DNA from 3 places in the Streptomyces sp. NPDC059832 genome. Region 2 is predicted to be linked to each of the others. Evidence: riboswitches for the same ligand, from Rfam matches in the RefSeq annotation. Region 2 holds a riboswitch; each other region holds the start of a gene.
The links. A riboswitch is a leader RNA that binds a small molecule or an ion and turns the genes downstream of it on or off. The one in region 2 is predicted to bind cyclic di-AMP.
Positions count from the first base shown of each region.

Region 1: another riboswitch for cyclic di-AMP. It lies ahead of ACFV8T_RS20195 (transglycosylase family protein); the one in region 2 lies ahead of ACFV8T_RS44495 (peptidoglycan DD-metalloendopeptidase family protein).
Region 3: another riboswitch for cyclic di-AMP. It lies ahead of ACFV8T_RS28490 (transglycosylase SLT domain-containing protein); the one in region 2 lies ahead of ACFV8T_RS44495 (peptidoglycan DD-metalloendopeptidase family protein).

Region 1 is NZ_JBHWIY010000010.1:256,953-263,405, forward strand. Features, by position in the region: gene ACFV8T_RS20185 (cytochrome P450) at 1-479, shown strand, start outside; gene ACFV8T_RS20190 (transglycosylase family protein) at 585-1,550, shown strand; cyclic di-AMP (ydaO/yuaA leader) riboswitch at 1,851-2,022, shown strand; gene ACFV8T_RS20195 (transglycosylase family protein) at 2,026-2,802, shown strand; gene eno (phosphopyruvate hydratase) at 3,089-4,369, shown strand; gene ACFV8T_RS20205 (septum formation initiator family protein) at 4,478-4,948, shown strand; gene ACFV8T_RS20210 (DUF501 domain-containing protein) at 5,008-5,541, shown strand; gene ACFV8T_RS20215 (exopolyphosphatase) at 5,647-6,453, shown strand, end outside.
Region 2 is NZ_JBHWIY010000072.1:5,080-11,532, forward strand. Features, by position in the region: gene ACFV8T_RS44480 (STM4012 family radical SAM protein) at 1-420, shown strand, start outside; gene ACFV8T_RS44485 (STM4011 family radical SAM protein) at 429-1,307, shown strand; gene ACFV8T_RS44490 (SGNH/GDSL hydrolase family protein) at 1,357-2,196, opposite strand; gene ACFV8T_RS44495 (peptidoglycan DD-metalloendopeptidase family protein) at 2,386-3,315, opposite strand; cyclic di-AMP (ydaO/yuaA leader) riboswitch at 3,319-3,475, opposite strand; gene ACFV8T_RS44500 (alpha-galactosidase) at 3,771-5,867, opposite strand; gene ACFV8T_RS44505 (tyrosine-protein phosphatase) at 6,093-6,453, shown strand, end outside.
Region 3 is NZ_JBHWIY010000019.1:5,691-12,143, reverse strand. Features, by position in the region: gene ACFV8T_RS28505 (APC family permease) at 1-1,248, opposite strand, end outside; gene ACFV8T_RS28500 (hypothetical protein) at 1,608-1,925, shown strand; gene ACFV8T_RS28495 (hypothetical protein) at 1,922-2,128, shown strand; gene ACFV8T_RS28490 (transglycosylase SLT domain-containing protein) at 2,168-2,653, opposite strand; cyclic di-AMP (ydaO/yuaA leader) riboswitch at 2,658-2,844, opposite strand; gene ACFV8T_RS28485 (ATP-binding cassette domain-containing protein) at 3,488-5,158, shown strand; gene ACFV8T_RS28480 (DUF305 domain-containing protein) at 5,244-5,918, opposite strand; gene ACFV8T_RS28475 (hypothetical protein) at 6,022-6,405, opposite strand.

The sequences.
Region 1 (6,453 bases), on a different contig from region 2:
AACGGCTCCAGCGCGCGCTCGACTCGGGGGAGAGCGGGCTGCTGGAGACCGGGATCGAGGAACTGCTGCGGTACGACGGCCCGGTGGAGCTGGCCACCTGGCGGTTCGCCACCGAAGCGCTGACGCTCGGCGGGCAGGACATCGCGGCCGGGGACCCCGTGCTCGTGGTGCTCGCCGCGGCCGACCGCGACCCGGAGCGCTTCGAGGACCCCGACACGCTCGACCTCGCGCGGCGTGACAATCAGCACCTCGGATACGGGCACGGAATCCACTACTGCCTGGGAGCTCCGCTCGCCCGGCTGGAGGGACAGACCGCGCTCGCCACGCTTCTGAACCGCCTTCCGGACCTGCGGCTTGCGGTGGAACCTACCGATTTGCGGTGGCGTGGCGGGCTCATCATGCGTGGACTTCGCACGCTCCCCGTGGAGTTCACGCCGGGGCCCCTGACCACCGGAAGTGACGGTCCGTCAATTCTGTGACTTTCACGTGATCTGTGCTGCATCGACTTGTGACGCGCGTTCGAGTCCCGCTAGGTTCACCGTTCGACTCACCAGTCACATGTCAGTCACACGGAAGGCAACCCCATGGGCTCCGCGAACGGCAGACACCGTCGCCCCCGTCAGGCACCCGCCATCGTCGTCGCCGCGGGCGTGACCGGATCGGCCATCGCCATCCCGCTGCTCGGCGCGTCCGGTGCGCACGCGGCCGACGCCACGACCTGGGACCGGGTGGCCGAGTGCGAGAGCGGCGGCGCGTGGAGTGCCGACTTCAGGAACGGCTACTACGGCGGCCTGCAGTTCTCGCCGGAGACCTGGAAGGCGTACGGCGGTGAGGCGTACGCGGAGCGCGCCGACCTCGCCAGCCGGGCGCAGCAGATAGAGGTGGCCGAGAAGGTCCTGGACGGCCGGGGCCCGCAGGCCTGGCCCAGCTGTGCGGTCATCTCGGGCCTCGCGGTGGACGGGACGCTGCCGGGGGTCGACCCGGGCTCCGTTCCCGCCGACGACCCGACCGGGAGCGCGAAGCCGGCTGACGACGCGTCGGCGGACCCGTCCGACGACGCCACGCCGTCCGGGAGCGCCTCGGACGGCTCGGACGACGTGGACGGTGCGGACGGCTCGGACAGGACCGACAAGCCGTCAGGGAAGGCCTCGCGGTCCCCGAAGCCCTCGACTTCGAGCACTCCGTCTCCCGGGGCGTCCTCCGGTACCCCCCGTGACGCGTCCGATTCGCCCGACTCGTCCAGCGATGCGGGTGGCAGGCACCGCGGCGTGCCGGCCACCGAGGGGAGCCGGGGCACGGACGGCGGCGGCGGTCGCGAGTCGGGCCGTCACGCCTCCCGCGGCGGCAACGGCGCGCGCGACACGGCCGAGCCGACGGCTGACGGCACGTACACCGTCCGGCCCGGCGACAACCTCTGGTCGATTGCTGATGCACAGAAGGTCCCTGGAGGCTGGCCCGCGCTCTACGAGGCCAACAAGGGTGCCGTCGGCTCCGACCCGGACCTCATCCTCCCTGGCCAGAGCCTCGATCTCGATGTGAAGGCCCAGTGAGAGCAGTCTGATAATCGACTAAAAGCACCTCAAAAATCGGGGTAGTTCAGGGACCTATGTCCGCTTATGCGTAAGTGAGACATGGGTCTCTTTGCGTCAACTGGCGTGTCGCGCCCGGGAGGCCCTTCCGCATCACGTCCCACCTGCGGAAACGACGGTTCTTCAGATGCAAGTACGGGTCGATTGTCCGATGTGTCCGTCTTTGAATGTGGGGGTTGCGTATGTTTACGGTCGGAACCGCTCGCACCGCGGGCCCCGTCGACCGTCACGCCGAATCCTGCCGTCGGTCGAAGGGAACAGACGCGTAAAGCGCCGTAGGCAGGAGCGGGGGACCCAGGTAAGCGCCGGGCCCGATCGTCGAAAGACGCATCAGGACCGGCTTGGGGTGAAGTCGCGTGCTAGGACGTGCGACCGGGCAACTCACTTGGCCCGAACCCGACAGCTCACCTCGTAGGCGTCGGTGAGGAGAAGTTCCATGCTGCTTTCCAGCAAGGGCAAGCACCGCCGCCCGTCCAAGGCCGTCCGTATCGCCACGCTCGCCGGTGTCGCCGGTGCCGCCGTCGCCGTGCCCCTGATGGGTGCGACCAGCGCCTCCGCCGCCTCCGTCGCCACCTGGGACGCCGTCGCCCAGTGCGAGTCCGGTGGCAACTGGTCCATCAACACCGGCAACGGCTACTACGGCGGTCTGCAGTTCTCGCAGTCCAGCTGGGCCGCCGCCGGCGGTACGCAGTACGCCGCCCGTGCCGACCTGGCCACCAAGGCCCAGCAGATCGCCACCGCCGAGCGGCTCCTCGACATGCAGGGCCCGGGTGCCTGGTCCTGCGCCGGTGCCGGCAACCTGACCAACGACGGTGTCGACCCGGGCGTCAACACCGGCTCCTCCTCGAACTCCACCGCGAGCTCCGGCGCCTCCGAGCAGCAGAGCGCCCCGGCCGCCCCGAAGCAGCAGTCGCAGCCGGCCCAGCAGGCCCAGCCGAAGCAGAGCGAGCGCACCGAGGCCCCCGCCGCCTCCCGCTCGGAGCGCTCCGCCGCCCCGCAGGCCGAGTCCAAGAAGACCGTCACCACCCCGACCGGCGAGAAGGTCGAGAAGGGCGACGGCGAGTACAAGGTCGTCTCCGGCGACTCCCTCAGCGAGATCGCGGCCGACCACAAGGTCGAGGGCGGCTGGCAGCAGCTGTTCGAGCTGAACAAGGACATCGTCAAGGACGCCGACCTGATCTACCCGGGTCAGCAGCTGCACCTGACGAAGTAGTCGAGGCTCTCTCCTCCCCGAGCACCCCGGCCCGGCGCGCATTCCCCCGTATGCGCCGGGCCGGGGTTCGGCCGTCTGCGCTCGGGGGAGCGCCGGACCGTTCAAGTGTTGTAGTTACTGGCCAGTAAATTTCTGCCTGTTTGACCGGCAATGTGCGCCCTCGGGTCCTTTTTCGTCCCAGGGGTCGGGCGGTCGTCGGGCTCAGCGGGCCGGGCCGGTTAGGCTCTTGTCGCAAGGCCAAAGTGACCCTGCACAACCAGCGTCATATCCCAGAAGGAGATGCCTCGTGCCGTCCATCGACGTCGTCGTAGCCCGGGAAATCCTCGACTCCCGTGGAAACCCCACGGTCGAGGTAGAGGTCGGCCTCGACGACGGCAGCACGGGCCGTGCTGCCGTTCCGTCCGGCGCCTCCACCGGTGCGTTCGAGGCCATCGAGCTTCGCGACGGTGACCCCAACCGCTACCAGGGCAAGGGCGTCGAGAAGGCCGTCCTCGCCGTGATCGAGCAGATCGGCCCGGAGCTCGTCGGCTACGACGCCACCGAGCAGCGGCTGATCGACCAGGCGATGTTCGACCTGGACGCCACCGAGAACAAGGGCTCGCTCGGCGCCAACGCCATCCTCGGCGTCTCGCTGGCCGTCGCCCACGCCGCCTCCGAGGCCTCGGACCTGCCGCTGTTCCGCTACCTCGGCGGCCCGAACGCGCACCTGCTGCCCGTTCCGATGATGAACATCCTCAACGGCGGCTCGCACGCCGACTCCAACGTGGACATCCAGGAGTTCATGATCGCGCCGATCGGCGCGGAGTCCTTCTCCGAGGCGCTGCGCTGGGGTGCCGAGGTCTACCACACGCTGAAGAAGGTCCTGAAGACCAAGGGTCTTTCGACCGGTCTCGGCGACGAGGGCGGCTTCGCGCCGAACCTGGAGTCCAACCGCGCCGCCCTCGACCTCATCATCGAGGCCATCAAGGAAGCCGGCTACGCCCCGGGCAAGGACATCGCGCTCGCGCTCGACGTCGCCGCGTCCGAGTTCTACAAGGACGGCAAGTACGAGTTCGAGGGCAAGTCCCGCTCGGCCGCCGAGATGACCGAGTACTACGAGGAGCTCGTCTCCGCGTACCCGCTGGTCTCCATCGAGGACCCGCTGTACGAGGACGACTGGGCCGGCTGGAAGGTCATCACCGACAAGCTCGGCGCCAAGGTGCAGATCGTCGGCGACGACCTCTTCGTCACCAACCCGGAGCGCCTGGCCCGCGGCATCGAGGAGGGCTCCGCCAACGCCCTGCTCGTCAAGGTCAACCAGATCGGCTCGCTGACCGAGACCCTGGACGCCGTCGAGCTGGCCCAGCGCAACGGCTTCAAGTGCATGATGTCGCACCGCTCCGGCGAGACCGAGGACGTCACCATCGCCGACCTCGCGGTCGCCGTGAACTGCGGCCAGATCAAGACCGGCGCCCCGGCCCGCTCGGACCGCGTCGCCAAGTACAACCAGCTGCTGCGCATCGAGGAGATCCTCGACGACGCCGCGGTGTACGCGGGCCGCTCGGCGTTCCCGCGGTTCAAGGGCTGAGCATCCCTTTCGGCCCGTCAGGGGCCGAAGGCCATGGCGTCCGTCCGTCCCCGCACTCGGTCCCGTACCGTGTGCGGGGACGGACGTGCGTAGTGGGGAGGCGGAGACATGGCCGCGAAGGACCGGGACCGGTTCTCCACCGCGACCCGGCTGCGGCTGCTCGGCGAGCAGACCGCCGCCCGCGTCTACCGTTCCCAGAACCGCCGTCAGGCCCGCCGCTCACGGCTCACCGGCCGGGCGGCCTTCCTCGTGCTCATCGTCTGCTCCCTGGTGGTCGCGCTCGCGTACCCGATGCGGCAGTACGTCTCGCAGCAGGACGAGATCGCCGACCAGGAGCGCCTGGCGCGGGAGGCCAAGGCCCGTACCGAGGAGCTGCGCGACGAGAAGGCGCGCCTCCAGGACGACGCGTACATCAGGCAGCTGGCCCGCACGCACCTGCACTACCTTCTTCCCGGGGAGACCGGTTACACGGTGATCGACCCCGACGCGGTCAAGGAGCGCGAGGGCAGGACGGACGAGTCCGGCCGGCCGTGGCACTCCAACCTCTGGGACGGCGTCGACAGCGCCGACCGCGACTGACTCTCTTCATCCATCTGCAGAACCGCAGTTCGAGCAGCCCGATCAGAACCTAGGCAGGCATGGAAACGCCCCCTCCCCAGACCGAGTCCACCGCGCCCACCGAGGCGGACATCGCCGCGTTCCAGCAGCAGCTGGGCCGCCCGCCGCGCGGTCTGCGCGCGATTGCGCACCGCTGCCCGTGCGGCAACCCGGACGTGGTCGAGACGCAGCCCCGGCTGGAGGACGGTACGCCGTTCCCGACGACGTACTACCTGACGTGCCCGCGTGCCGCGTCCGCGATCGGCACGCTGGAGGCGAACGGGGTCATGAAGGAGATGACCGAGCGCCTCGGTACGGACCCCGAGCTGGCCGCCGCGTACCGGGCCGCTCACGAGGACTACATCGCACGGCGCGACGCCATCGAGGTGCTGGAGGGCTTCCCGAGCGCCGGTGGCATGCCGGACCGGGTGAAGTGCCTGCACGTCCTGGTCGGGCACTCGCTGGCCGCGGGGCCCGGGGTGAACCCGCTGGGCGACGAGGCCATCGCGATGCTGCCGGAGTGGTGGCGCAAGGGGCCGTGCGTCTCGCCGTGCGGCGCGCCGGACGAGGGCTGACCGTTCGTCTCCCGGGGGCTCCGCCCCCGGACCCCCGCTCCTCGATCGCCGGAGGGGCTCGGTTTGCTCCTCGAACGCCGGAGGAGCTTGATCTGGGAGTGCTTCATGACCCGCGTGGCCGCCATCGACTGCGGTACCAACTCCATCCGCCTGCTCGTCGCCGACGCGGACCCGTCCACCGGTGAGCTCGTCGAGCTCGACCGGCGGATGGAGATCGTCCGCCTCGGCCAGGGCGTCGACCGGACCGGGCGGCTCGCCCCCGAGGCCCTGGAGCGGACGTTCGCGGCCTGCCGTCAGTACGCGGCGGTGATCAAGGAGCACGGTGCGCAGCGGATCCGCTTCGTCGCCACCTCCGCCTCCCGTGACGCGGAGAACCGGGACGAGTTCGTCCGCGGGGTGCTGGAGATCCTGGGCGTCGAGCCCGAGGTGATCAGCGGTGACCAGGAGGCGGAGTTCTCCTTCACCGGAGCCACCAAGGAGCTCGCGGGCCGCGATCACCTGGCGAAGCCGTATCTCGTCGTGGACATCGGCGGCGGCTCCACCGAGTTCGTCGTCGGCGACGACCATGTGCGGGCCGCGCGCTCCGTGGACATCGGCTGCGTACGGATGACCGAGCGGCACCTCGTGCGCGACGGCGTCGTGACCGACCCGCCGACCGCCGACCGGATCGGCGCGATCCGGGCCGACATCGAGGCCGCCCTCGACCTCGCCGAGGAGAGCGTCCCGCTCACCGGGGCCGCCACCCTCGTCGGCCTCGCGGGGACGGTCACCACGATCGCCGCTATCGCCCTGGGGCTCGACGCGTACGACTCCGAGGCGATCCACCACTCCCGGATCTCCTTCGAGCAGGTCCGGGAGATCACCGGACGGCTCCTCGGCTCCACCCACGCCGAGCGGGCCGCGATCGGCGCG
Region 2 (6,453 bases):
CTGGGGTGCGGCGCCCGCTCGTACACCACGGAGCTGCACTATTCCTTCGACTACGCGGTGGAGATGCGGGAGGTGCGGGCGATCATCGACGGCTACGCCGCCGCCGAGGACTTCTCCCGCGCGGAGGTCGGACGGTACGTCGACGGCGACGAGGCCCGCCGGCGCCACCTCCTCCAGTCGGTCCTCCAGGCCGAGGGGCTGCGACTGGCCGACTACCGGGAGCGGTTCGGTACCTCGCCGGCCGACGACTTCCGCCTGGAGCTGGCCCGGTTCGAGGCGCGCGGCTGGCTCGACGCGTCGGCCGGGGCGTCCGGACTGCTGCGGCTGTCCCCCGAGGGCCTGGCCCACTCCGACGCCCTGGGCCCGGAGCTCTTCTCCCCCGATGTACGGGCCGCGATGGCCGCGTACGAGCTGAAGTGAGCGCGCCCATGGACCTGACGATCCTCTACCGCGGCCCGCTCGCGTCGTGCGACTACGACTGTCCGTACTGCCCGTTCGCCAAGCGGCGCGACAGCCCGGAGCAGCTGCGTGCCGACCGTGCCGCGCTGGAGCGGTTCACGGCGTGGGCCGCGGCGCAGACCGGTGACCGGCTCTCGGTCCTGTTCACGCCGTGGGGCGAGGGGCTGGTCCGCTCCTGGTACCGCCGTGCCCTGGTCGAGCTGGCGCGGCTGCCGCACATCCGCCGGGTCGCGATCCAGACCAACATCAGCAGCCGCACGGGGTGGCTGGCCGAGGCCGGTGGGGCGGGCCGCGAGAAGATCGCCCTGTGGTGCACGTACCACCCGGGGCAGACGCCGTACGAGCGGTTCCTCACCAAGTGCCGGGAGCTGACCGCGCTCGGCATCCGGCACAGTGTCGGTGTCGTCGGGCTCGACGACCACCTCGACGAGGCGCGGCGGCTGCGCGCGGCGCTGCCGGACGAGGTCTATCTCTGGGTGAACGCGGCGGAGGGCCACACCTACACGGACGAGGAGGCGGACCGCTGGACGGCCGTCGACCCGCTCTTCCCGTACAGCCGGCATCCGCACCGGTCGGCCGGACTGCCCTGCCGGACCGGCGAGTCGGTCATCTCGGTGGACGGTGACGGCACCGTGCGGCGCTGCCATTTCGTACCGGCGGAGCTCGGCAATCTCTACGACGGGAGCTACCGGCAAGCTCTCGGTCCGCGCGCCTGTCCGCTGGCGGTCTGCGACTGCCACATCGGCTACGTGCACCTGGAGACGCTGCCGCTGTACGACGTCTTCGCGGGCGGTGTGCTGGAGCGGATACCGGCCGCTCCGCTGTCGTCGCTCGCCGGACCGGTCTGAGGTTCGGGCCGGTCCGGCGAGCGGCGGCAACGCGGCCGCGGACATCTGTCTAGAGCGGCAGGAGGTCCGGCCGCTTCGCCTCGACGTGGTCGCCCGAGGACTCGCCGCGCAACCGCCGGCCGATCCACGGAACCAGGTACTCCCGCGCCCAGTGGATGTCGTCGCGCCGTACTTCGAGGGTGCCGCGCTGTGCCTGCGGGGGCCATTCCTGGTCGGGGTCGGCCGGCACATCGATGCCGAGGACCTGGGCGGCGCGCAGCGCGACCCTGGTGTGTCCCTCGGCCGACAGATGGAGCCGGTCGTCGTCCCAGGCGCGGCGGTCCTGAACGGACCGCAGCGACCACAGGTCGAGGACCGGGCAGTCGTAGCGGTCGGCGATGGCCCGTACATGGGCGGTGTACGTGGCGATCTTGCCGCGCAGATGGCGCAGCACGGGAACGCCACGGGTGTCGAAGCCGGTGGTGACCATGACCGTGCCGACCGCTCCGGTCAGCTCCGCGACCGCGCGCTCGAAGCGCTCGGCCACGTCGTCGGGGTCGGTGCCCGGCCGGATGATGTCGTTGCCGCCCGCGCAGAAGCTCACCAGGTCGGGTGCGAGCTCCTTGGCGCGCGGTACCTGCTCCTCGACGATCTGGTCGAGGAGGCGTCCGCGTACGGCGAGATTGGCGTACCTGAAATTCCCGTGCGCGGAACCTTCGGTGCCCGCATCGGGGTCCGGGAGCTGGTCCGCGAGGAGCACCGCGAATCGGTCCGCCCAGCCGACGAAGGTCCCGTCCGGGCCGGGGTCGCCGACTCCCTCGGTGAAGCTGTCGCCAATCGCCGCGTACGACCCGAAGACGCCCTGTCGGTTGATGACGCCACGTTGGTTTTTTCTCGAATCGTCTGCCACAAACGCTTATCCTGCACCGCCGAATGTGACCTACGCGACCGTAATATGGGGTTGACGGGTGGTGAGATAGACCACCCGGTCAGGTTTTGGTAAAGGGGGAATAAGCGGAAGGGGGGGTGCGCCGCCGCGCACCGCCCCTTCCGTGTTGCTCAGGTCATGCTTTGTTGCTCAGCTGCCCGGCCGTTCCGCTCAGACGTAGATGCCGTGCGAGGCCAGGAAGGCGATCGGGTCGATGTCCGAGCCGTACGCCGGGCCCGTGCGGACCTCGAAGTGCAGGTGCGGGCCGGTGGCGTTGCCGGTGGCGCCGGAGAGGCCGACCTGCTGACCGGCGCTCATGGCCTGGCCCACCGAGACGGAGACGGAGGACAGGTGGCCGTACTGCGAGTAGTGGCCGTCGGTGTGCTTGACGACGACCTGGTTGCCGTACGCGCCACCCCAGCCGGCGGCGACGACGGTGCCGGAGGTGATGGACTTCACGCTGGTGCCGGTGGAGACGGGGAAGTCGATCCCGGTGTGGCTGCCGCTGGACCAGTTGGAGCCGGAGGCGCGGTAGTTGGTGGTGTGGTTGCCGGGGACCGGGTGGACGTAACCGGAGCCGCTGCTCTGGGCGGCCGGGGCCGAGGCCGGGGCCTTGGACTGCGGGACGGCGGTCACGGACTTGGCCGGGGCGGACTTCTCCGCGGCCTTCGAGGGAGCCTTCGACGGGAGGGACGAGCCGGCGCCGGCACCGGTGGGCGCGGCGTCGCCGGTCGCCTTGGCGCCGAGGGTCAGCTTCATGCCCGGGAAGATCAGGCCGGGGTCCTCGCCGACGACCTTCCGGTTGTCCTGGTACAGCTTCTCCCAGCCACCCTTGATCTTGTGCTCGGCGGCGATCTTCGACAGGTAGTCGCCGGAGACGACGGAGTACGTCGTGGTGGCGGCCTGCTTCTGCGCGACCGGCTCGGCGTGCGTGGCGGCGGCCGACTGCGGCGCGGCGGCCGGGGCGGCCGGCTCCGCGGCGTGGGCGCCGGTGGCACCGAGCAGCGGCAGCGCGAGGACGGCGCCACCGGCGCCTGCCGCGGCGACGCCACGGGCGATGGGGCCGAACTTCGGACGGCGGTGCTTACCCGATATGGGCATGGCGTATTTCCTCTCCGGCGCCTGCGAGGTGAGCTGTCGGGTTCGGGCTGGAGATGCCCGGCCGCGCTGAGCGCGACTTCACCCCGAGCCGGCCGGATTTCTCCGGTCGGCGGCTTACCTGGTTCCCCCGCTCCTGCCACGCGATGAGTGGATGTGAATTCCGGGCGGCGGCAGGATTAGGCGGTCCGTCCGGATTGACGGTGACCGTAAGCGAGTCGGGACGACGAGAACAAGCCACAGGTTCCATGCCGGAATCCGCGCCGGGAAATCGGCGCGGAATTCCGGTCACACTCCGTGGATTAAGGATCTTGGCTTTCCGCGCCGCGCACGGAATGCCCAACTCGCCCGTCACCACACACCGTCACGGATATGATCCCGCTCACGAGGCGGCGATCATCTCCCGTACAAGCAGGCCATATTCAGACAAAGCCCGCATTACGGACATGTCCCGTCTGTCACCCCCGCCGGAGCCTCAGCACTCGCGCGTCGAGATCGCCCCGAAGTCCGCTGTGCAGCCCCTGGTGCAGCAGTGCCGAACCGTGGTGCACGTCCCCCGTGTCCAGGCAGGTGTACGTCGCTTCGGGATCCAGCCCGCGCAGCCGCAGGGCCGGGGGCCGCTCCCCGTATCGCTGCGCCTCCAGCCACATCAGGACCACGGTCTCCGCCCCGTGGACGTACTGGACCGCGCCGAGTCCGCCCCGCGGCTCGCGCAGCCGGTACAGCGCGCCGTGCTGCACGACCGGCCGGATCTCCTTGTAGAGCTCCACCCAGGTCCGCGCCTCGGCCAGCTCCTCCTCGCTCCATTCGGTGAGGTCCCCGCCGACCCCGAGCACACCGGCCATGGCACTCACGAAGCGGAAGCGCAGCGAGCTGACCCTGCCGTTGAGCTGGTGGTTCGGGCTGTCGGTGACCCAGGCGGCCATCACCCGGGCCGGGTGGATGTGCCCGAAGCCCTCCTGGATGGCGAGACGGTCGAGCGGGTCGGTGTTGTCGGAGGTCCACACCTGGTCCGTACGGGACAGAATCCCCAGGTCGACCCGGCCGCCGCCGCCCGAGCAGGACTCGAACGCGACCGTGGGATGCGCGGCCCTGAGCCGGTCGATCAGCGCGTACAGGCCGTTCACGTGCTCGATCCAGAGCTTCTGCGGGTACTCCTCGCCCGGCCAGCCCGCATCGGTGAAGCAGCGGTTGAAATCCCATTTCACATAGTCGACGGGTGCACCGGAGAGCAGCGTGTCCAGCTGCTCCCAGAGATATGCCTGCACATCGGGGCGGGCCAGATTGAGCACCAACTGGTTGCGGTACTCCGTCCGCGCCCGGCCGGGGAAATGCTGCACCCAGTCGGGGTGCGCGCGATAGAGATCACTGTCGGCGTTGACCATTTCCGGTTCGACCCAGATACCGAACTGCATGCCGAGCCCGTGCACTTCGTCGGCGAGCGGTTTCAGCCCGCCGGGGAAGCGGTCCGGATTCGGCGTCCAGTCGCCGAGCCCGGCCCGGTCACTGGTCCGCTGCCCGAACCACGCGTCGTCCACCACGAAGAGCTCGACGCCCATCGCGGCGGCGCGCTCGGCGAGAGCGCGCTGCTGGTCCAGCGAAATGTCGAAGCCCGTCGCCTCCCAGGAGTTGTAGAGCACCGGCCGCAGGTTCTCCGCGTCCGGGATCACATGGGCCAGCTGCCAGGCGTGCCAGGCGCGGCTGGCCCCGCCGAACCCCTGCCCGCTCCACAGACCGGCGAACACGGGCGTGGTGTACGACTCCCCCGGTGCGAGCCGCAGCAGCCCGGAGTCGTCGTAGCCGGCGCCACCGGTGATCTGTACGAGCCCGTCGGGCAGCCGCTGCACGGAGATCCGCCACGACCCGGACCAGCCGAGCGCGCAGCCGTACACCTCACCGCTCTCCTCGGTCGCCGCGCCGTCGGCGTCCAGTGCGGCCCACGGCAGGTACTGGTGGCCGGTGTGGCCGCGCCGACTGGAGATGACGCTCTCGCCATGGAGCAGCTCCGCCCGTTCCAGCCGCGACTCCGCCGCCCAGCGTCCGTGCAGCCGGCTCAGCCGCCAGCCGTCGCGGGCGGGCAGCGACCAGGCGGCCGCGTCGGCGCGCAGCAGTTCCAGCGGCGGTCCGTCCGGCCCGGCGTGGGCGACGGTGGTCCAGCGCTCCACGACATCGGAGTCGTCCCGCATCCGGTAGTGCAGGGTGAGGGCGAGCCGGTGCACGGAGTCGGTGAAGCCGATCCGCAGTTCGTCCCCGTCCACCACGGCAGCGGCGAAGGCCCACTCGGTGCCGCGGACCTGCGGAGTGCGTACCGAGAGCGCCGGGCGGACGAACCTGGGGCCGCCCTCCACCGGATATTCCTCACGGCCGTCGAGGTGGGACTCGAAGGCCCTGAAGGGCAGCTCCGGCGCCGCGGCCAGCGCCTCGGCCGCCGCGAGGGAGATCCTCGGCCCCCAGTGCAGATGGACCAGTTCGTCCTGCTCGGTCAGTCGCAGTGCGTAGCTGCTGCTCGCCCCGGTGAGCAGCCAGGTCCGGCCGGTGTTGCCCGTCTCGATCATCGCATCCCCACATTCCAACAGTTCCGCACATCATCGACCATCAGTGGGGCATGGGCAACGGCCTGACAAGGAATTCACCGGGCGGATTCGCCGCGGGAGCAAAGGAGTTCGCCCAGGTATCGACAGGGAAAGGCCGAGATGATTGCCTGAGGTATCAATGTCGTATCGTCGCGGGAGTGGCCTTGCCGGCGACTCGCGTCGGCACCAGACACACCAGGAGTCGCTGTGACGGAGCAGTTGCCGCAGATGCCGTCGACGGAACCCGAGCTGGCGGGTGTCCGCAACTTCCGCGATGTGGGCGGGCTGCCCACCGTGGACGGCCGACGGGTGCGGCACGGGCGGCTCTTCCGCAGTGGTCACCTCGCACATGCCACCACCGAGGACGCCTCCTTCCTCGGCGGCCTCGGTCTGCACACGATCTTCGACTTCCGCAACGACGCCGACCGCAGGCTCGACGGCCTGGACGTGGAGCTGCCGGGCGTACGGAATGTGAGCATCCCGCTCTCCGACCCGGCCGACGGCTCGGAGTTCTGGCACATGGTCCGCGACGGCGACGTCGCCCAGCTGCGCTCGATCCTGGCCGACG
Region 3 (6,453 bases), on a different contig from region 2:
CACGGCGATCAGCAGCACGGGGATCGCGGGCCACAGCGGCATGCGCCAGGCCGGCGCCTCGCGGTGCGACCCGCGGCGGCAGAGCAGGGCCGCGACGGCGACCAGCAGGTACATGGCGGTGACGGATACGCCGGTGACTCCGTACAGGGTGTCGAGGTTGACGAAGCAGAGCGCCGCTCCGGGAACGCCGACGACCAGGGTCGCGACCCACGGGGACCCGAACCGGCCGAGTCGGGACAGGGCGTGGTTGATCGGCGCGGGCCATGCCTTGTCACGGGCGGAGGCGAACAGCACCCGCGAGTTCTGGATGACCATCACGATGCCCGCGTTGATGATCGCGAGGGCGACGCAGAGGCTGACGAAGGTACCGACGGCCGAGTTGGACCAGGCGGCGACCATGGTGTTGAGGTCACCCGAGGTCAGGGCCTCCAGGTCCGGGGCGCCCAGCGTGATGGCGATGACCGGGACGAGGATGACGGCCGTGGAGATGGCGAGGGTGGCGAGCACGGTGCGGGCCACGTTGCGCCGCGGGTTCTCCAGTTCCTCCGAGAGGTAGACCGCCGTGGAGAAGCCCTGGGTGATGAAGAGCGCGATCGCGAGACCGGAGACCACCATCATCGCGGTGACGGTCGAACTCGTGCCGCCCGGCGAGGCGACCGACCCGTGCACCAGCGCCGACGCACCGCGCTCGGAGTGGGCGAAGCCGAGAACGGCGACGACACCTGCCGCGATCACTTCGAGGACGAGGAAGATTCCGGTGATCCACGCGTTGGCGCGCAGGTCGAGGAGGCCGGCGAGGGTGGCGAGCACCATGACACCGGCACCCGCGACGGGAGCCGGAATGTGCACGATGGGTGCGAGGTAGTCGGCCGTTCCCATGGCGATGACCGGTGGCACGATCATCACGACCAGCAGCGAGAGCACGAAGACGAGCCACCCGGCGAGCCGCCCCGCCATGGTCGACACCATGGCGTACTCGCCTCCGGCACTCGGAATGAGCGTGCCCAGCTCCGAGTAGCAGAAGGCGACCGCGATGCAGAGCAGCGAGCCGATGGCGATCGTGAGGGCGGTGTACGTGCCGAGGCTGGAGAACAGGTCCGGGACGACCACGAAGAGGGTCGAGGCGGGCGTCACGCAGGAGAGCGTGAGCAGAGTTCCGCCCACGACGCCGATGGAACGCTTGAGCTTCTGTGGGGTGGGGCCGGTCGCTGGGGCGAGCGCCTGGGGAGCGCTGAGCGTTTCGGTCATCGTGCGGTTCCGATCAACAGGTGCGGTGTCTGAGCACGGGAGCGGTATCGCCTCCAGACGAGGACGTGGTGAGTGGTTTCGTCGCTCCCAGCGCGACATGCAATCCTGACGTGTTCCGCAGGTCAAGAGGTGTTCACCTTCGGAATTCGTTGTTCCGAGGGGCCGATCCGACGATTTGGCGTTAACAACGCGTCATAGTCCGGGGATCGGCGGGTGCGGGAACCGCAGCCCGGCCCGATGGAAAGTTTCCCCCATATCCAGCATCCGGAAGGGCGGGGCGGTGTCCCGCACGAGCGGGCGCGGTCGGGGCGTGGAGCCCGCAGGTCGCGCATCCGCGGTCTTGGTGCCAGCCTGGAGTCATGGCTTGGGCGTCATGGACGACTTGCGGTGTGTTCTCCGGGCACGGTGGCGTGCTCACGGAGGAGGTCGGTGTCCTGTCCGGGGACCTGACCGTTCACACGACTTGGGCGGATGACTCGGCCCAGGTGACCGTGCAGTACACGGGTGCGATCGACTGGTTCACCATGTCGGGCAGTCCCGTGCCGTGTTGTTCGGAGGAGGACAGCCGTCGTCTGCACGATGCGGTGGTGCAGGCGGTCCGGAAGGGTGAGGCGGCCACCGTTCCCGTGCCGCCCCGCCCCACCCGGAAGCAGGCGGCGGAGCCCGCCCAGGAGTGACGCCGGCGCGTCGACGATCACACGTCGCGGAGCGCGGCCAGTCGGTCGCCCGAGCCGACCGCCAGGCCGGCCGGATGGGTCAGCGGCTGTCCCTGCCTACGGCCGTCGCGCTGCGCAACACGGCACTGCGCCTCGCACCGTCCCGCGTCACCGTCGGCACGATCCTGCGCCATGTCGACCGGACGCCCCCGCGGCTGGGGTGACCGCGGGGGCGACGGCCCGGAGACCGTTGGTTCCGTATGTCAGTAGGCCCCGGAGACGTTGTCGATGGAGCCGTACTTGGCGGCCGCGTAGTTGCACGCTGCCGTGATGTTGGCGACGGGGTCGTAGCTGTCCATCGCCGTGCCCGGCACGTGGTAGGCCCGGAACGTCGGATCGATGATCTGGAGGAGGCCCTTGGACGGCGTTCCGGCGGCGGCGTTCGAGTCCCATCTGTTGATGGCGAGGGGATTGCCGGAGGACTCGCGCATGACATTGCGATGGATTCCGTTGTAGCTGCCGGGGATGCCGTGCTGGGCCATGACAGCCAGCGACTCCTTGATCCAGCCGTCCAGATCGTCCGTGTACGCCGCGGTCGGTGCGGCACTGGCGGTCCGCGCCGGCGCCGCCGAGGCGGCGTGGGCACCGATCAGCGGAAGCATGAGTACGGCGGCACCCGTGCCCAGGGCGATGAAGCCCCTGGTCAGCGAGGTGGTCCTGCGACGACGGTACGTACCCGTTGAGGTCATGATGGATTCCTCTCCGTCGCCTGCGAGGTGAGCTGTCGGGTTCGGGCTGGAGATGCCTGGCCGCACACGAATGCGACTTCACCCCGAGCCGTTCCGGATACCGGATCGGCGGCTTACCTGGGTCCCCCGCTCCTGCCGTACACGAGTGGATGGGATTACCGGGCGGCGGCAGGATTCGGCGTTCCGTCCGGATTGACGGTGACCGTAGGCGAGAAGGACCGAAAGGGACAAGCCCCTGATTTCATAACGCAATTCACTTACAAGATCGATTCATTGGAATCGGGGTAATCCACCTCACATGGAACGGTTCGCTTTCCTTGCGGGGAAAGGGAACCGAATTCCACGGTGGGACATTCGAGGGCTCGAACGTGACTCGCGCCACGAAATCCCAAAAGGTACATATCGCCCTGTGCTCGAAAGTCGTAATTGCACCAAACACCCCCTTATCACCCAAAAGGGCAACTGTCCTGGATCGCTCATACAGGACGTACGCGTCGTCGTCCGAGGCCCACGCCCAGGCCCAGGCCCCCACCCGAAACCGGGAGGCGTTGCCATCGCTCCTCCCCGTGGTTATGGTTTTGATGTCCTGTTGTCTCCGATAGAGGTGGACGTTGCGCATCTGAGGTTCGCGAACATCGCGCCGTACGGCACAGCCCGTACGCCCGTCACGCTGTAGCAGTGCTCCGTGCTGCCCGTGACCCCGCGTGGATGCGACCTCGGTGCATGAGCCGTCCCTCTGTCTTCCGGACGCCGCACCTTTCTCCGCTGCTCGGTCGCCGCGTGGTGCTCGCATACGAAGCCCCCGTCACTGCGCTTGCGAATGCGAGGAACACCATGGCGACACCCACCACCCCCCACGCCTCCCTCACCTGCTCGGCCCTGTCCTTCCGGTGGCCGGACGGCACGACGGTCCTCGACGGCCTCTCGCTCAGCATCGGCCGGGGCCGCATCGGTCTCGTCGGCACCAACGGCGCGGGCAAGTCCACACTGCTGCGGCTGCTCGCCGGTCGACTGCGCCCCTCCCAGGGTTCGGTGACCGTGGGCGGCAGTCTCGCCCACCTTCCGCAGAACATCACCCTCGACACGACACTGCGGGTGGACCAGGCCCTGGGCATCGCCGAACAGCGTGACGCGCTGCGCGCCATCGAGGCCGGCGATGTCGACGAGAAGCACTTCGAGACGATCGGCGACGACTGGGACGTGGAGGAGCGGGCCCTGGCGACACTGGGCTCACTCGGACTCGGCGGCGTCGAACTGGACCGCACCGTCGGCCAGTTGTCCGGCGGGGAGACCGTCCTGCTGCGCCTGGCAGCGCTGCTGCTGGAGCGTCCCGATGTCCTCCTCCTGGACGAGCCCACCAACAACCTCGACATGTTCGCGCGCCGGAGGCTCTACGAGGCCGTCGACTCCTGGCGCTCGGGCGTACTGGTCGTGGTCAGCCATGACCTCGAACTGCTGGAGCGCGTGGACCGCATCGCCGAACTGCGCGCCGGGTCCGTGAACTGGTACGGCGGTGGCTGGTCCGCGTACCAGGAGGCCGTGGCCACCGAACAGGAGGCCGCCGGACGGACGTTGCGGGCCGCGGAGGCCGATGTGCGGCGCCAGCAACGCGAGTTGGAGGAGACCCGGGTGAAGCTGGCCCGGCGCCAGAGGAACGGCAGGAAGATCGAGGCCGAGGGGAGCCTCCCGAAGATCCTGGCCGGCCGCCGCAAGCGGTCCGCGCAGGAGTCGGCGGGCAGACTTCGCGGCGTCCACGAGGAGCGGCTCGGCGAGGCGCGCGAACGCCGGGAGGAGGCCGCGGACGCGCTCCGCGACGATGCCGAGATCCGCGTGAGCCTTCCCCACACGGCGGTGCCCGCCGGACGCGGCGTGTTGAACCTGCACGAGTTGCGCCCCCGGTTCGGCAGGCTGCGCGAGGGCAGTCTCCGGGTGCAGGGACCCGAGCGGATCGCCCTCGTCGGTCGCAACGGCGCCGGGAAGACGACACTGCTGCGCACGATCACCGGTGAGCTGGCCCCCTTGTCCGGCGAGGCCAGGACCTTCGTACCGACGCGGTTCCTTCCGCAGCGGCTCGACGTGCTGGACGAGGAGCTGAGCGTCGCGGCGAACGTGGCCCGCATGGCGCCCGGGGTCACCGACAACCACATCCGTGCCCAGCTCGCGCGCTTCCTGTTCCGGGGGAAGCGCGCGGAGCAGCCGGCGGGCACGCTGTCGGGCGGAGAACGCTTCCGTGCCGCCCTCGCGGCGACGATGCTCGCCGCACCGGCCCCGCAGCTGCTGATGATGGACGAACCGACCAACAACCTCGACATCGCCAGCGCGCGGCAGCTGACCGGTGCGCTGGAGTCCTACGAGGGCGCACTGCTGATCGCCAGTCACGATCTGCCGTTCCTCGAATCGGTCGGCATCACCCGGTGGCTGCTGGTCGCGGAGGAGCTCCGGGAGACCACCGCACAGGAGGTGGGTGATCTGCTGGCGACGCCGGAGCACGCGAGCCCGGCCTGATCCGGACGCGAGGCCCGAGGGGTGCGGGCCTTCGCATGACGTCGTCCGGACCGTCATGCGAGGGAGGCCCGCACCCCTGCCGGGATCAGAGCCGGTCGATGATCTTGTTCATCTGCTCGATCTCGGCGGTCTGAGCCGTGACGACAGCGCCGGCGAGCTTCTTCGCGCCGGCGTTGTCGCCGTTCTTCTGCTCGTCCTCGGCCATGGTGACCGCGCCCTGGTGGTGGCCGATCATGAGCTGGGCGAACCTCTTGTCGAAGTCCCTGCCCTTGGCCGCCGCCAGGTCGTCCATGTCCTTGCCGGACATCATTCCGGGCATTCCCGAACCGTCCGAGCCGTGGTCCATCCCGGGCATGTCACCCATCGGGGACGAGGACGCGGGCAGCGGCTTGCCCCACGAAGTCAGCCAGCCCTTCATCGTGTTGATCTCGGGGTCCTGGGCCTTCTCGATCGCGGTGGCCAGCTTCTTGATCTCGGGGTCGAAGGCGCGGCCGTCGGCCAGCTTCGCCATCTCGATGGCCTGCTGGTGGTGCGGGATCATCTGCTGCGCGAACGTCACGTCCGCATCGTTGAACGCACCGCCGGGGGTGGCCGGTGCGGAGGCACTGCGCGAGCCGTGGTTCATGCCGGGCATGGACGAATCGTCGGGCTTCGAGCCGTCGGAGGAACCGCAGGCCGCCAGCGTCAGAGCGAGGGCGGCGACGGTGCCGGCGGCCGCGATTGTGCGGCGGCGGGCAGCAGAGGACAGGGAAGCGGACATCACGGATTCTCTCCAGGTGGACGCGCCACGTCCGTGGCGCGCGAAAGGGGCAGGGTCGTCCGGCCGGTCCGGCCCCAAAGGGCCGTGGACCGGCGGATTCCTGTCACGTCCGCGCGATGCACACCTGGAGCAGCAGATCCCTGCCGGCGAACGGCGGTCCCCGCCGCGCCGGTCCGCGTACGGCCGTACGGCGCCCGGCGAGCGCCCGAACGGCCAGGAGCACCAGACCCAGCGCCATCAGCAGCGGCAGCACCCGGTCACGGGCATGGGTGAATACGCACGACTCGCCGTCCGTCGCCGGCCTGGCGGCGGCAACGCGAGCGGGGTCGTGCTCGCCCCGCACGGCAAAGTGACCGGCAGTCGTGGTCATGGACACGGGCGCGGTCACGGCCATCGCGTCGTGACAGCCCTCCGCGGCGCTCGCCGGTGCGCCGTGCATGAGGAACAGTCCGCACAGGACGGCACACAGCACGAGCAGCCGGGACACTCCCGGTGTGCGCGTCCGTCCGCGATCCACGGCTGCCTCGAATGCTCG